2 regions of the Rhizobium sp. AN5 genome follow, and region 2 is predicted to be linked to the other one. Evidence: riboswitches for the same ligand, from Rfam matches in the RefSeq annotation. Region 2 holds a riboswitch; the other holds the start of a gene.
What was found. Region 2 has a riboswitch for S-adenosylmethionine ahead of metA (homoserine O-acetyltransferase MetA). Riboswitches for the same ligand answer to the same signal wherever they lie in the genome.

Region 1: another riboswitch for S-adenosylmethionine. It lies ahead of CRP02_RS13235 (O-succinylhomoserine sulfhydrylase); the one in region 2 lies ahead of metA (homoserine O-acetyltransferase MetA).

What each region holds. Positions count from the first base shown of each region.
Region 1 is NZ_OCMJ01000004.1:198,568-205,252, reverse strand. Features, by position in the region: gene aqpZ (aquaporin Z) at 1-432, opposite strand, end outside; tRNA gene CRP02_RS13245 (tRNA-Gly) at 587-660, opposite strand; gene CRP02_RS13240 (2'-deoxycytidine 5'-triphosphate deaminase) at 717-1,814, opposite strand; SAM riboswitch at 1,888-1,966, shown strand; gene CRP02_RS13235 (O-succinylhomoserine sulfhydrylase) at 2,009-3,193, shown strand; gene apaG (Co2+/Mg2+ efflux protein ApaG) at 3,430-3,822, shown strand; gene CRP02_RS13225 (Hsp33 family molecular chaperone) at 3,860-4,849, opposite strand; gene argF (ornithine carbamoyltransferase) at 5,073-5,990, opposite strand; gene CRP02_RS13215 (aspartate aminotransferase family protein) at 6,045-6,685, opposite strand, start outside.
Region 2 is NZ_OCMJ01000004.1:2,512,045-2,518,729, reverse strand. Features, by position in the region: gene ispG (flavodoxin-dependent (E)-4-hydroxy-3-methylbut-2-enyl-diphosphate synthase) at 1-499, shown strand, start outside; gene CRP02_RS24990 (OmpA family protein) at 565-1,227, shown strand; gene CRP02_RS24985 (polyprenyl synthetase family protein) at 1,260-2,174, opposite strand; gene mtgA (monofunctional biosynthetic peptidoglycan transglycosylase) at 2,310-3,056, shown strand; gene CRP02_RS24975 (aldose epimerase family protein) at 3,072-4,091, opposite strand; gene metA (homoserine O-acetyltransferase MetA) at 4,166-5,092, opposite strand; SAM riboswitch at 5,175-5,251, opposite strand; gene CRP02_RS24965 (thiamine diphosphokinase) at 5,342-5,995, shown strand; gene CRP02_RS24960 (ABC-F family ATP-binding cassette domain-containing protein) at 6,000-6,685, shown strand, end outside.

The DNA of each region.
Region 1 (6,685 bases), 2.3 Mb from region 2:
CAGGAAAAATGCCGTCAAAATGACTTCGATCAGCAGTGCCGACACGAGCGAATATCCACCCGGTGAATGTTCGCCGTAACCATTTGCAGCAAAACCGCCTATATCGGCACCGGCTTTGCCGGTAAGGATGACATAAAGCGCCCCCGCCGCGACGATCGCCCCCAGAACCTGCGCCACTATGTAAGGAACGAGGTTCGATGCCGGAAATTTGCCAGCAACGGACAGACCGACGGAAACGGCCGGATTAAAATGACCGCCCGAAATGCCCCCGACCGCGTAGGCCATGGTCAATACAGTCAGACCGAAAGCGAAAGCGACACCGAGAAAGCCAATGCCGAGTTCAGGGAAAGCAGCGGCAAAAACCGCACTGCCGCAACCTCCGAACACGAGCCAGAAAGTGCCAAGAAATTCCGAAAGAAGCTTGCGACTCATAACACTCCCCCAATAATGTTACGACTGGATCAACTATTACGTGTAATTTAATTGCAGTCAAGCTAAATCGCATAGTCGCACTTTTGCCGGAGCGATGGCGGTGACATGCGCGCTTTTCGCTGGTCAGGAAATTGTTTGGATTGCCTTGAAAATATGGAGCGGGTGAAGGGAATCGAACCCTCGTATTCAGCTTGGGAAGCTGCTGCTCTACCATTGAGCTACACCCGCGCCGCGCACAAGACATCGGATAGTTCTTATCGGGTGTCAAGCACCCGACAGGATCATTACTCCGCGCGGAAATGCTTGGAGAGCTTCAGGCCCTGTGCCTGATAGTTGGAGCCAAGGCCGCTGCCGTAGAGGCCATCAGGTTTTTGCAACATGTGCTCGTAAACCAGCCGGCCGACGATCTGGCCGTGTTCGAGGATGAAGGGCACCTCGTGGCTGCGCACTTCGAGAACGGCGCGACTGCCCGTGCCGCCCGCCTGCGCATGGCCGAAGCCTGGATCGAAGAAGCCCGCATAATGCACGCGGAACTCGCCCACCAAGGGATCGAAGGGCGTCATTTCGGCCGCATAAAGTGGCGGTACATGCACGGCTTCACGCGAAACGAGAATATAGAACTCATCCGGATCGAGGATCAGTTCGGCACGGCCGCGGGCGTAGAGAGGTTCCCAGAAATCGAGAACATCGTGCTGAGCCTTCTTGTCTACATCTACCACCGCCGTGTGATGCTTGCCGCGATAGCCGATCAGCCCTGTTTCACCGAAACCCTTGAGGTCGATGGAAAGCGCGATGCCGCCGCCGGTCACATTAGGGGTTTCGCTGGCGACCAGCATCTCCGTCTCGTGCAATTTCAGAAGCTCGGCTTCATTGAGCAACGAGTGGCCGATGCGGAAACGGATTTGCGAGAGGCGCGAGCCGCGACGCACGACGACGGGGAAGGTGCGCGGGCTGATTTCCAGATAGAGCGGGCCGGCATAGCCCGCAGGTATCTTGTCGAATTCCTGCGCATTGTCGGTCATGACGCGGGTGAAGATATCAAGACGCCCCGTCGAGCTTTTGGGATTGGCCGAAGCCGACATATCCGCCGGCAGCTCCAGGCTCTCCATCAAGGGCACGATGTAGACGCAACCGGTTTCCAGCACCGCCCCCTCGCTCAGATCGACCTCGTGCAGGCTGAAGCGGTTGAGCTTGTCGATGACTCGGGTTCCGGGGCCGGGCATGAAACTGGCGCGCACGCGATAGGCTTTGGAGCCCAGTCGCAGATCGAGGCTCGCGGGTTGCACCTGATCGACATCGAGATCAGCCTCGCTTTTCAGCTTGCCGCCCGCAAACAGCGCCCTGATCGCGCCATCCGCCAAAATGCCCGTGGTTCTGGTCATGATCATCATTCCTTTTTACGGCGACAAAACCAAAAGGAAAGCATTGACGCAAGCCGGTAACGGCAGTATGGCAAGCTTATCCCGTGGTGATTTGGCCGGTCGGCTTGCAGCCACGTTAAACAAGTGGCTAAAAAGACCGGGTGCTAGGAACCGGTCTGCTTTTGCGACCGGTTTTTTTGTTTTGAGGTGATCACATGAGCAATAAATGGCGCCCGGCAACCCAGCTCGTTCACGGCGGTACGCTACGCTCACCCTATGGTGAAACGTCGGAAGCGATCTATCTGACCCAGGGTTTCGTTTACGAAAACTCCGAAGCCGCCGAAGCGCGCTTCAAGGGCGAAACGGATGGCTTCATCTATGCCCGCTATGCAAGCCCTACCAATGACATGTTCGAAAAGCGCATGTGCCTGCTGGAAGGTGCGGAAGACGCACGCGCACTTGCCTCCGGCATGGCCGCCGTGACAGCCGCCATCATGTGCCAGCTGCGTGCAGGCGACCATATCGTTGCTGCCCGCGCGCTTTTTGGCTCCTGCCGCTGGGTGGTGGAAACGCTTGCACCCAAATACGGCATCGAGTGCACGCTGATCGACGGACGCGATCTCAACAATTGGGAAAAGGCGATCCAGCCGAACACCAAGCTGTTTTTCCTCGAAAGCCCGACCAACCCGACACTCGAAGTGGTGGATATTGCCGGCGTGGCGAAGCTCGCCAACCAGATCGGCGCGAAAGTGGTTGTCGACAATGTTTTCGCCACACCGCTTTTCCAGAAGCCGCTCGAACTCGGCGCCCATATCGTCGTTTATTCGGCGACGAAGCATATTGACGGTCAGGGCCGTTGCCTTGGCGGCGTGATCCTTTCCGACAAGAAGTGGATTGAGGAAGAGCTGCAGGACTATTTCCGCCACACCGGCCCAGCCATGTCGCCGTTCAATGCCTGGACGCTGCTGAAGGGCATCGAAACCCTGCCGCTGCGTGTCAAACAGCAGACGGCCAATGCCTCGAAGATCGCCGATTTCCTCGCCGACAGCGGCAAGGTTGCCAAAGTGATCTATCCGGGCCGCGCCGACCATCCGCAGGCAGACATCATCGCGCGGCAGATGTCGGGCGGCTCGACGCTCGTGGCTTTCGAACTGAAGGGCGGCAAGGAAGCGGCATTCGCACTACAGAACGCGCTTGATATCGTGAAGATTTCCAACAATCTCGGCGATGCCAAGAGCCTCATCACGCACCCCGGCACCACGACGCACAAGAACCTGACCGACGAGGCGCGCGCCGAACTCGGTATTTCCGGCGGGACCCTGCGTCTTTCCTGCGGTATCGAAGATACGGACGATCTGCTGGAGGATCTGGCTAAGGGTCTTGCGGCCGTTTCAATTTAAGAATTCAATCGACATATCGCCATGGCCCGACTTCCCCGTCGGGCCATGGCACGCATCCCGCCTGGGCGAAAGCCCGCGTCGGGCAACCAATATTTACCTTTATCGTTATCCCTAACGGTGAAAAAACGGCGCAACAGAAGATGCACGTGGTCGTCAAGTCATTCATTTTCTTGACGATAGCCAGAACCTGTAGTGTAGGATGATGGCAGCAGGGAAAATATCGAGGTGTGGCGCGTATGTATCGTGCTCTGACAAGGGATATCGAGGTAACGGTCGATCCGTATTATCTCGAGGAACAGTCCGACCCGGATGACGATCGTTACGTCTGGGGCTATAAAGTCGTGATCTCGAACAATTCCGATGTTCCGATAACACTCGTCAACCGCTATTGGCACATCACCGACCAGAACGGACAGGTGGATGAGGTCTACGGGCCGGGTGTCGTCGGCGAAAAACCGCACCTGAACCCCGGCGACAGCTACGAATATTCATCCGGCTGCCCGCTGGATACGCCGTCAGGCCTTATGTTCGGCCATTATGAAATGGAAACGGACAAAGGCGAAGTGTTTAACGTTACCATCCCCGCCTTTTCACTGGATTCACCCGGCCTGTTGCGGGTGCTGAATTGACGAAAAGCCGCGCGATCCACAACCGCGGCTCTCCTCGTCAGACGTTTTCAAACTCGCTGACATCATAGCGATAGGTCGTGGAGCAGAACTCGCACGTCACGGCAATCGCACCGTCTTCCTCACTCGCCTTGATCTCTTCGGCGGTGAAACCGGACAGCACACCCTTGATCTTGTCCCGTGAACAGCTGCAACGGTCGAAAATGACCTGCGGATCGTAGATGCGCACGCCGCTCTCGTGGAAAAGCCTGTAAAGCAGACGCTCCACTGGCACCTGCGGATCGGTCAGTTCGTCGGTATCCACCGTATTCAGCAGCGACACTGCCTCTGTCCAGGCATCGTCCTCGGCCCCTTCGTAATCGCCCTCGTCGCCGTCACCGCCATGGAGATCGCGCATGCGCAAACGCTCGGGCGCCTGCGGCAGGAACTGGGCAATCACGCCGCCTGCACGCCAGCTATGGCGCGGCTTGCCTTCTCCGTCACGGTCGAAGAACTGGGCAACACCGAGGCGCACGCGGGTGGGAAGCTGTTCCGACTGACGGAAATAAACCCCGGCGATTTCTTCCAGCGAAGAACCGTCCAGCGGCACGATGCCCTGATAAGGCTGCATGCCGACGCCCTGATCGATGGTGAAGGCCAGAATGCCGGTTCCGAGCAGTTGTTCAGGCGAGGTTTGCCCCGCAGCGACAGCTTCCGCCAGCCGCTCCTCATCGAAACGGGCATAAGCGCGCATGCTCTCGGGCGCGGTGAAATCCGCCACCAGAAGGTCAACCGGGCCGTCGCCCTTGGTCTGCACGGTCAGCTTGCCGGAAAATTTCAGGGATGTGCCGATCAGCGCTGTCAGAACCGTTGCTTCCGCCAGCAGGCGGGCGACAATCTCGGGATATTCGTGACGTTCGAGGATGGCATTCAACAGCGGCCCGACCTGTACGGCGCGACCGCGCACGTCCAGACCTTCGACCTGAAAGGGCACAACCTTGTCGTCGCCAGCTAAATCGAGATTGTCCAGTTCAACCGTTACATCTGCCATGTCATAACTCCCTGGCGCAGCCGTTGCGCCGCTACCGTCCAAAAGTCCGGCTTTTAAAATGTACTTTTTCAGCTTGTCGCACAGAGATCCGGGAAGCGAAACCGCCTCCGGGGAAAATCGTGCAAATCGTGAGGTAGCCCGCCAGCGAAAAGCCGACGAGCGTCTTCGAAGCCCCACAGATGGGAATGTGCATCGCCGAGTTCAAGCACCCGGCCGATAGCGGTCAGATGACGCCCATGCACCATGCGATAATGGACTTCTGCGCATGGAGCCGGTTTTCCGCCTCGTCGAAGACCACCGATTGCGGCCCGTCGATCACTGCATCCGTTACTTCCTCACCGCGATGCGCCGGCAGGCAGTGCATGAACAGCGCTTCCTTGTTGGCCTTCGCCATCAGCGCTTCATTGACCTGATAAGGCTGGAAGATATTGTGGCCGCGCGCCTTGTGTTCCTGGTTCATGGACACCCAGGTATCGGTGACGACGCAATCAGCGCCCGCCACTGCCTTGTCGGCATCGTGGTACAGCGAGATTTCGCCGCCATTGTTGCGCGCCCAGTTCAGGAACTTGTCGTGCGGTTCCGAACCCATCGGTACTGCCATCGCCATGCGGTAACCGAAACGGGCGGAGCCCTCCACGAACGAATGCAGCACGTTATTGCCGTCACCCGTCCAGGCAATGGTCTTGCCCTTGACCGGGCCGCGATGTTCCTCGAACGTCAATATATCCGCCATGATCTGGCAAGGATGCGTATCGTCCGTCAGGCCGTTGATAACAGGCACGGTGGCGTGTTCGGCAAGCTCGAGCAGACGCGAATGATCAGTGGTACGGATCATGATGGCATCGACATAGCGCGACAGCACCTTGGCCGTATCGCCAATCGTTTCCGCGCGGCCGAGCTGCATTTCCGTGCCCGACAGGAAAAGGGTCTCACCGCCGAGCTGGCGCATGCCGACATCGAAGGAGACGCGGGTGCGTGTGGACGGCTTTTCGAAGATCATTGCCAGCATCTTGCCGGCAAGCGGCTTTTCCGCTGTGCCGGTTTTGGTGGCAATCTTGCGCGTGCGCGCATCATCAAGAATTGTCCGCAGATCCTCCGACCCGACGGCCGAGAGGTCCAGAAAATGTTTTGGTGAACCCATTCTAATCTGTCCCATGCTTGCGAGCCCCTGAAGAGAGGCCCGCTCTTGATTTTTTCAGGCGCTTTTTGCCTGTTTCGCAACCGTCAGGGAGGCGGCAGCCGCGTCGATACGTGCAAGACCCTCACGGGCCTCTTCAGCCGTGGTCACGAGCGGCGGCAGAAGACGGATGACATTGTCGCCCGCAGGCACGCCAAGCAGATGCTCTGCGCGCATGGCCTGCAGCAATTCGCCCGAAGGAATCTTCGCCTTGATGCCCAGAAGCAGACCTTCGCCGCGAATTTCCTCGATCACGTCGGGATACCGGTCCTTGAGCGAGGCCAGCCCCTGCCGGAAGACCAGCGAGACGTCACGGACCTTCTCGAGAAAACCTTCGGAGAGAACGACGTCAAGCACGGCATTGCCGACTGCCATGGCCAGCGGGTTGCCGCCATAGGTGGTGCCATGCACGCCCGCCGTCATGCCGGAAGCGGCATCTGCCGTGGAAAGGCATGCGCCGAGCGGGAAACCGCCGCCGATACCCTTGGCGACTGCCATGATATCGGGCGCAACACCGGTATGTTCATAAGCAAACAGCTTGCCTGTGCGGCCGACACCCGTCTGAACCTCATCGAAAATCAGCAGCAGGCCGTGCTCGTCGCACAATCCGCGCAGGATTTGCAGGAATTCCTTGCTGGGCGAGCGAATGCCGCCCTCGC
Region 2 (6,685 bases):
TGCCGCCATGGGTTATGTGCTGCAGCACGGTATTGGCGACACGATCCGCGTGTCGCTGACACCGGAGCCGAACGGCGACCGCACCCGCGAGGTGCAGGTGGCGCAGGAATTGCTGCAGGTCATGGGTTTCCGACAGTTCATTCCAGTTGTCGCGGCATGTCCCGGCTGCGGGCGCACCACCTCTACCGTCTTTCAGGAACTTGCCCAGAATATCCAGAATGACATTCGCAAGAACATGCCGATCTGGCGTGAAAAATATCCCGGTGTGGAAGCACTCAATGTTGCCGTCATGGGCTGCATCGTTAATGGCCCCGGCGAAAGCAAACATGCCGATATCGGCATTTCACTGCCCGGAACCGGCGAAAGCCCCGCCGCACCGATCTTCATCGATGGCGAGAAGGCGCTCACCCTGCGCGGTCCCAACATCGCCGCGGATTTTGAAGCGCTTGTGATCGATTACATCGAAAAGCGTTTTGGCCGGAAAGATGCGGCGGAGTAAAACTACCGTGAAAATGCCGAAATTCCACTGTCATACCGCCTGAACCCTTCGGAGCATCAAAACACATGATCAAAAAAATCGCGATCGTTGCCCTTTGCGGGACCTATCTTTCCGCCTGCACCACCACCGATCCCTATACGGGTGAGCAGAAGATGTCGAACACGGCGGGCGGCGCTGGTATCGGCGCTGTCGTTGGTGCTCTCGGTGGTCTGGCTGTCGGCGGTTCGCCGGTCGGTCGCCGTAACGCAGCCCTCATCGGCGCCGGCATCGGTGCACTCGCCGGTGGCGCAATTGGCAACTATATGGATGGCCAGGAGGCTGAGCTTCGCGCCCAGCTTCAGGGTACGGGCGTTTCCGTTAGCCGCCGTGGCGACAGCATCGTTCTCAACATGCCGTCGAACATCACCTTCGCGACGGATCAGGATCAGGTCATCCCGCCGTTCTATCAGACGCTGGATTCCGTCGGCATCGTGCTGAACAAGTTCAACCGCACGCTCATCGACATCAACGGCCATACCGACTCCACCGGCAGCCAGCAGCACAACCAGGCGCTTTCCGAGCGTCGTGCGGCGTCTGTTGCAAACTATCTCGGCGCACGCGGCGTCGACCAGCGCCGTATTTCGACACTCGGCTTCGGCCCCTCGCAGCCGATCGCTTCGAACGCAACGCCGGATGGCCGCGCCCAGAACCGTCGCGTCGAAGTGCTGATTTCGCCGCTCAAGGGCTGATTGGCTGAAAAACGGTGAGCCGGGAAACCGGCTCAGCTTTTCCGTTCGGCGATGAATCTGGCGGCCGCGATGAGTATCGCGGCCTTTTCGCCGTAGGGGGCCAGAAGTTCGGAGGCTTCCGCCACCTGTTCCTGAAGCTTGCCGCGCGCCCAGTCTTCACCGCGTAGTGCCACCAGCGTTCCCTTGCCGCGTGCGGCATCCTTGCCGGTTGCCTTGCCCATGGTGGCGGCATCGGCCGTCAGGTCCAGGAGATCGTCGGCAAGCTGGAAGGCAAGGCCGATCTTTTCACCGAAGAGGCGCAGTCTTTGCCTCTCGGAAACATCGCTGCCGGCAATGATCGCGCCTGCTTCACAGGCGAAGCGCAGCAGCGCACCGGTTTTCATAGCCTGCAATGTAATAATGCCGGTCTCATCAGGTGCGTTCTTTTCCGCAGCCAGATCGAGCGCCTGACCGCCCGCCATGCCGCCGATGCCTGCGGCGCGGGCAAGGGAGAGAACGAGAGCCGCCTTGCGGTCTGCCTGAAGAGGATTTTCGTCCGATGCGACAATGTCGAAGGCGAGGGTCAGCAGGCTGTCGCCTGCGAGAATGGCGGTTGCCTCGTCGAATTTGCGGTGCACTGTCGGCTGGCCGCGGCGCAGGTCGTCGTCATCCATCGCTGGCAGATCGTCGTGCACCAGCGAGTAACAATGCAGGCATTCCAGCGCGGCACCGACATGATGGGCTGCTTCGGCATTTCCGCCGAGCAAGGCCGTACTTTCTATGACCAGGAAGGGCCGCAGGCGTTTGCCGCCGTTCAGCACACCATGACGCATGGCGTCGAGCAGGTTTTGCGGGCGCGTAATCTCATCCGCACGCGCCTCTGCGGAAAGCAGGCGACCAAGCAGGGATTCGGTCTGTGCCGCGTTATCGCGCAGCTTCGTTTCGAAATTCGTCATCTGAGCGTCCATGCCGCGCTCTTTGGCATGGCGCGCGGGACCAGGCAACCTTTTCGTGATTCCTGAGGTCAACTGTTTGACCGGACTCGCCTTGAAGGCGGCAATGGAATATGAAAGGCTTCGATTGGTGCGGGGCTTTGACGAATATTGAGCAGTACGCCTGAAAGCGACGCAGATTACGCCGTGCTGGCGGAAGACCGGAGCAGTCCGAAGGTGGATTTTCGCACGTTGGCAAAGCGTATCATCATGACCTTGCTGGCGTTGCTGATCCTGCCCTATCTGCTGATCCCGGTTTATGCCCTGCCTTTCATGCGGCCGGTCTCGACGCTGATGCTTGCCGATCTGGTGACACTGCAGGGTTATGACCGGCGCTGGGTGCCGCTCGAGGATATTTCGCCGCGCCTTGTGCAATCCGTGATGATGTCCGAGGACGGGCAATTCTGTTTCCACGGCGGCGTTGACTGGAACCAGATGCAGTCCGTTGTCAACAATGCGCTCGAGGGGGCCTCCACCCGTGGCGCCAGCACCATTCCCATGCAGACGGCCAAGAACCTGTTCCTCTGGAACGGCCGCTCGTTCTTGCGCAAGGGACTGGAGTTGCCGCTGGCGATTGCTGCCGATTTCGTCTGGTCCAAAAAACGGATGATGGAGATTTATCTCAACGTTGCCGAATGGGGACCCGGCATTTACGGCATCGAGGCCGCAGCACAGCACCATTTCAAGGTACCGGCGGCAAAGCTCAGCTCCCGCCAGGCGGCACTGCTTGCCGTTTCCCTGCCCAATCCCATCGATCGCGTTGCCAGCAAGCCGGGGCGTGGTTTGCAACGGCTTGCCGGCCTTATCGAACGGCGTGCCCGGGCATCGGGCGGCTATGTCGGGTGTGTGCTGGACTGAGCCCAGCGCGCCGCCTCAACCCTTCTTGAAAATATAGTCGGTTTCCTGACGCAGGGTCTCGCCGGGACGCAGGACCGCGTATGGGAAATCGGGATGATTGACGGCATCCGGCCATATCTGCGTTTCCAGACAAAAACCGGCAAAGGGGCCATAATGGCGGCCATCGAGGCCCGGAACGGGAACATTGAGCTTGAAGGCTGAATAGAATTGCACACCGGGCTCGGTGGTGTGAACCTCAAGGGCAATGTCGGAGGCGGGCGAATAGGCGCGGGCAACCTTGCGCTTGGCGCGGCGCTCGGGCGAAAGGCAGAAATTATGGTCGTAGAGCACCTGCTCGCCATCCTCCGTTCGCCGCATCGGCGTCGGGTGGCGCAGGTCGAAGACGGTGCCTTCGACAGAGCGGATTTCGCCTGTCGGGATCTGTTTGTCGTTGGTTGGCAGATAAAAGTCAGCGGCGATGCTGATCTCATGTCCAAGTGCGGTATCAGCACCGTCGAGGTTGAAATAGGAATGCTGGCAGATATTGGCGATGGTCGGTTGGTCGGTCACCGTTTCATAGATCACCGAAAGCACGCCGCCGTCGCGGATCGTATAGGTCGCGGTCACCGTGCAATTGCCGGGATAACCGGCGCGGCCGTCGGGATCGATGATCTGCAGAACCGCATGGCTTTCGCCGTGTTCCATCAGCATCCAGTTACGTTTGCCCATGCCGTCGCTGCCGCCGTGCAGGTGGCTGACGCCTTTTTCGTTCAGTTCCAGCTGGTATTCGTGCCCGTCGATCGAGAATTTTCCGTCACCGATACGGTTGGCGTTGCGGCCGGGTGTGGCGCCGAAATAGGATGAATATTTGTAGTCTTCGAATGTATCGAAGCCGAGAACGAGCGGCGGCTGGTGCCCATCGAGGCGCAGGTCCTGAATGACGGCGCCCCAGGTGATAACCTTGGCCGTCAGCCCGCCCTTCGAGATGGTGACGCGCTCAACCTTTTCGCCGGTTGCCGTGAAACCGAAATTCTCCCGTGCCGCCGCGTCGCTCATTGCGTCATTCTCCCGATATTTTTGAATTGCCGGCGGACGTTGCGTCATTTTCCGGCAATTCGCAATCCCGCAATTTACGCCGCTAGTTTACCGATCGCTTCGAGATCATAAGGCGTCGTCTGATATATCTCGTTGATCCAGTTGCCGAAAAACAGATGGGCATGGCTGCGCCAGCGGTTGAGCGGGGCAAGCTCCGGATCATTGTGCGGAAAATAATCATGCGGCAGCTTGATTGGAACGCCCGAGTTCACGTCGCGGAAATATTCATCCGAAAGCGAGGTTGAATCATATTCGACGTGGTTGAACATATAGAGCCGGTTGCCCTCTTTTTCATGCACCAGACATACGCCCATTTCCTCTGACTCCATCAGGATTTCGAGCTCCGGGTGTTTTTCGATGTCGGCGCGGCGCACTTCCGTCCAGCGTGAGACCGGAACCTGAAAGTCGTCGGAAAAACCGTTGAGATATATCGATGAGGGGCAGAGATTGCGGTGACGATAGACACCGAAAGCCTTTTCCTTCAGTTCGTATTTCGGCACACCATGGAAATGGTAGATGGCGGCCATCGCGCCCCAGCAGACGTTCAGCGTCGAATGGACGTTGGTTTGCGTCCAGTCGAAAATCTTTTGCATCTCGTTCCAGTAGGTCACGTCTTCATAGTCAAGCATCTCGATGGGCGCGCCGGTGATGATGAAACCGTCGAACTTGCGGTGGCGCACTTCCTCCCATGTCTCGTAGAAGGACAGAAGGTGCTCTTCCGGCGTATTCTTGGCACGATGGCCGCCAATGCGTATCAGCGAAAACTCCACCTGCAGCGGCGATGCGCCGACGAGGCGCGCCATCTGCACTTCCGTCTTGATCTTGTTCGGCATGAGATTGAGGAGCCCGATCTGGAGCGGGCGGATATCCTGCCGGATGGCCGCCGTTTCTGTCATGACCCGCACGCCCTCATGAACGAGGGTGTCGAAGGCGGGAAGCGTATCGGGAATCTTGATCGGCATGTCGAACTCTCTTTTCGGATGACGTAAAGAACGTTGCGAAAACAAAAAAACCGGCAACGAAATCGCAGCCGGTCCCAGGAAATTAGCCTTTTCCTCGACCCTTTAGCGACTTCTTTAAAGTGGCTGCAAGCCGGTCGGCAAATCACCACTGAGGCGTTTCATAATCCCGAAGCCGACGAAAATCAATATCGGCTGATTTCATCGGGTTTCTGCCTTTCCATTTTTGACTGAGGTGCGATAAGGCAGGGCATGGATAGAGAACGCTTCACCATTCTGCTTGGCGGCGATGTCACCGTTACCGACCGCCTGAAAGCGGCGGTTGAGGGTAGCCGTGTGATTGCGGCCGATGGCGGCATGCGCCATGCCGCACCGCTTGGGCTCACACCCGAGCTCTGGGTGGGGGATTTCGATTCCACCGACAAGGACCTGCTGGACGCCTGGCCCGATGTGGTGCGACAGCCCTATCCCGCTGCAAAGGCTGTGACCGATGGCGAAATTGCGGTCTCGGAGGCCCTTGCCCGCGGCGCGCGTTCTCTGGTGCTTGCCGGTGCGCTTGGTGGAGCGAGAAGCGACCACGCACTTCAGCACCTTCTTTACGCGGTGGCGCTGACTGAGCGTGGTCTCAACGTTACGCTGACCTCCGGCGAAGAGGAGGCCCGCCCGCTGCTGGCGGGGTCGTTCGACCTTGATCTGCCACCCGGTACGCTGTTTTCCGTTGCCGGGTTTACCGACCTTGTGGGGCTTGATATCGGCAATGTGCGTTATCCTCTCAAGGATTTCCCGCTTGCTTTCGGCTCTTCCCGCACTATTTCCAATGTCGCGAATGGCGGCCCTGTGCATTTCTCGCTGAAAAGCGGAAAAGCCATCGTGCTCGCCCGCCCTTATGATCTGACCGGAGCCTGACGCCTTGGCACCCCCAATTTTGAAACTCGATGACATCAAGCTGACCTTCGGCGTGACCCCGCTGCTCGACGGCGCCAATCTTCAGGTGGAGCCGGGCGACCGCATCTGCCTTGTCGGACGCAACGGTTCGGGCAAGTCGACCCTGATGAAGATCGCCGCCGGTCTGGTCGAGGCGCAGTCGGGCGAGGTTTTCCGTCACCCCTCCGCCACCATCCGTTATCTGGAACAGGCGCCGGATTTTGCCGGTTACGACACCGTGCAGGCCTATGCCGAGGCGGGGCTGGGACCTGGCGACGATCCCTATCGCGTTACCTATATTCTCGAGCATCTGGGCCTGACGGGACAGGAACATCCGGATAGCCTGTCCGGCGGCGAAGCGCGGCGTGCGGCCCTTGCCCGCGTCATGGCGCCTGAACCCGATATTCTGATGCTGGACGAGCCGACCAACCATCTGGACTTGCCCACCATCGAATGGCTTGAAGGCGAGTTGCAGCAGACGCGTAGCGCGCTGGTGCTGATCTCGCACGACAGGCGTTTTCTGGAGAAGGTTTCGACCTCGACCGTGTGGCTGGATCGCGGCCAGTCCCGTCGTCTCAATCGCGGTTTTGCGCATTTCGAGGAATGGCGCGACAAGGTGCTGGAAGAGGAAGAGCTGGAGCAGCACAAGCTCGGCAAGGCCATCGAGCGTGA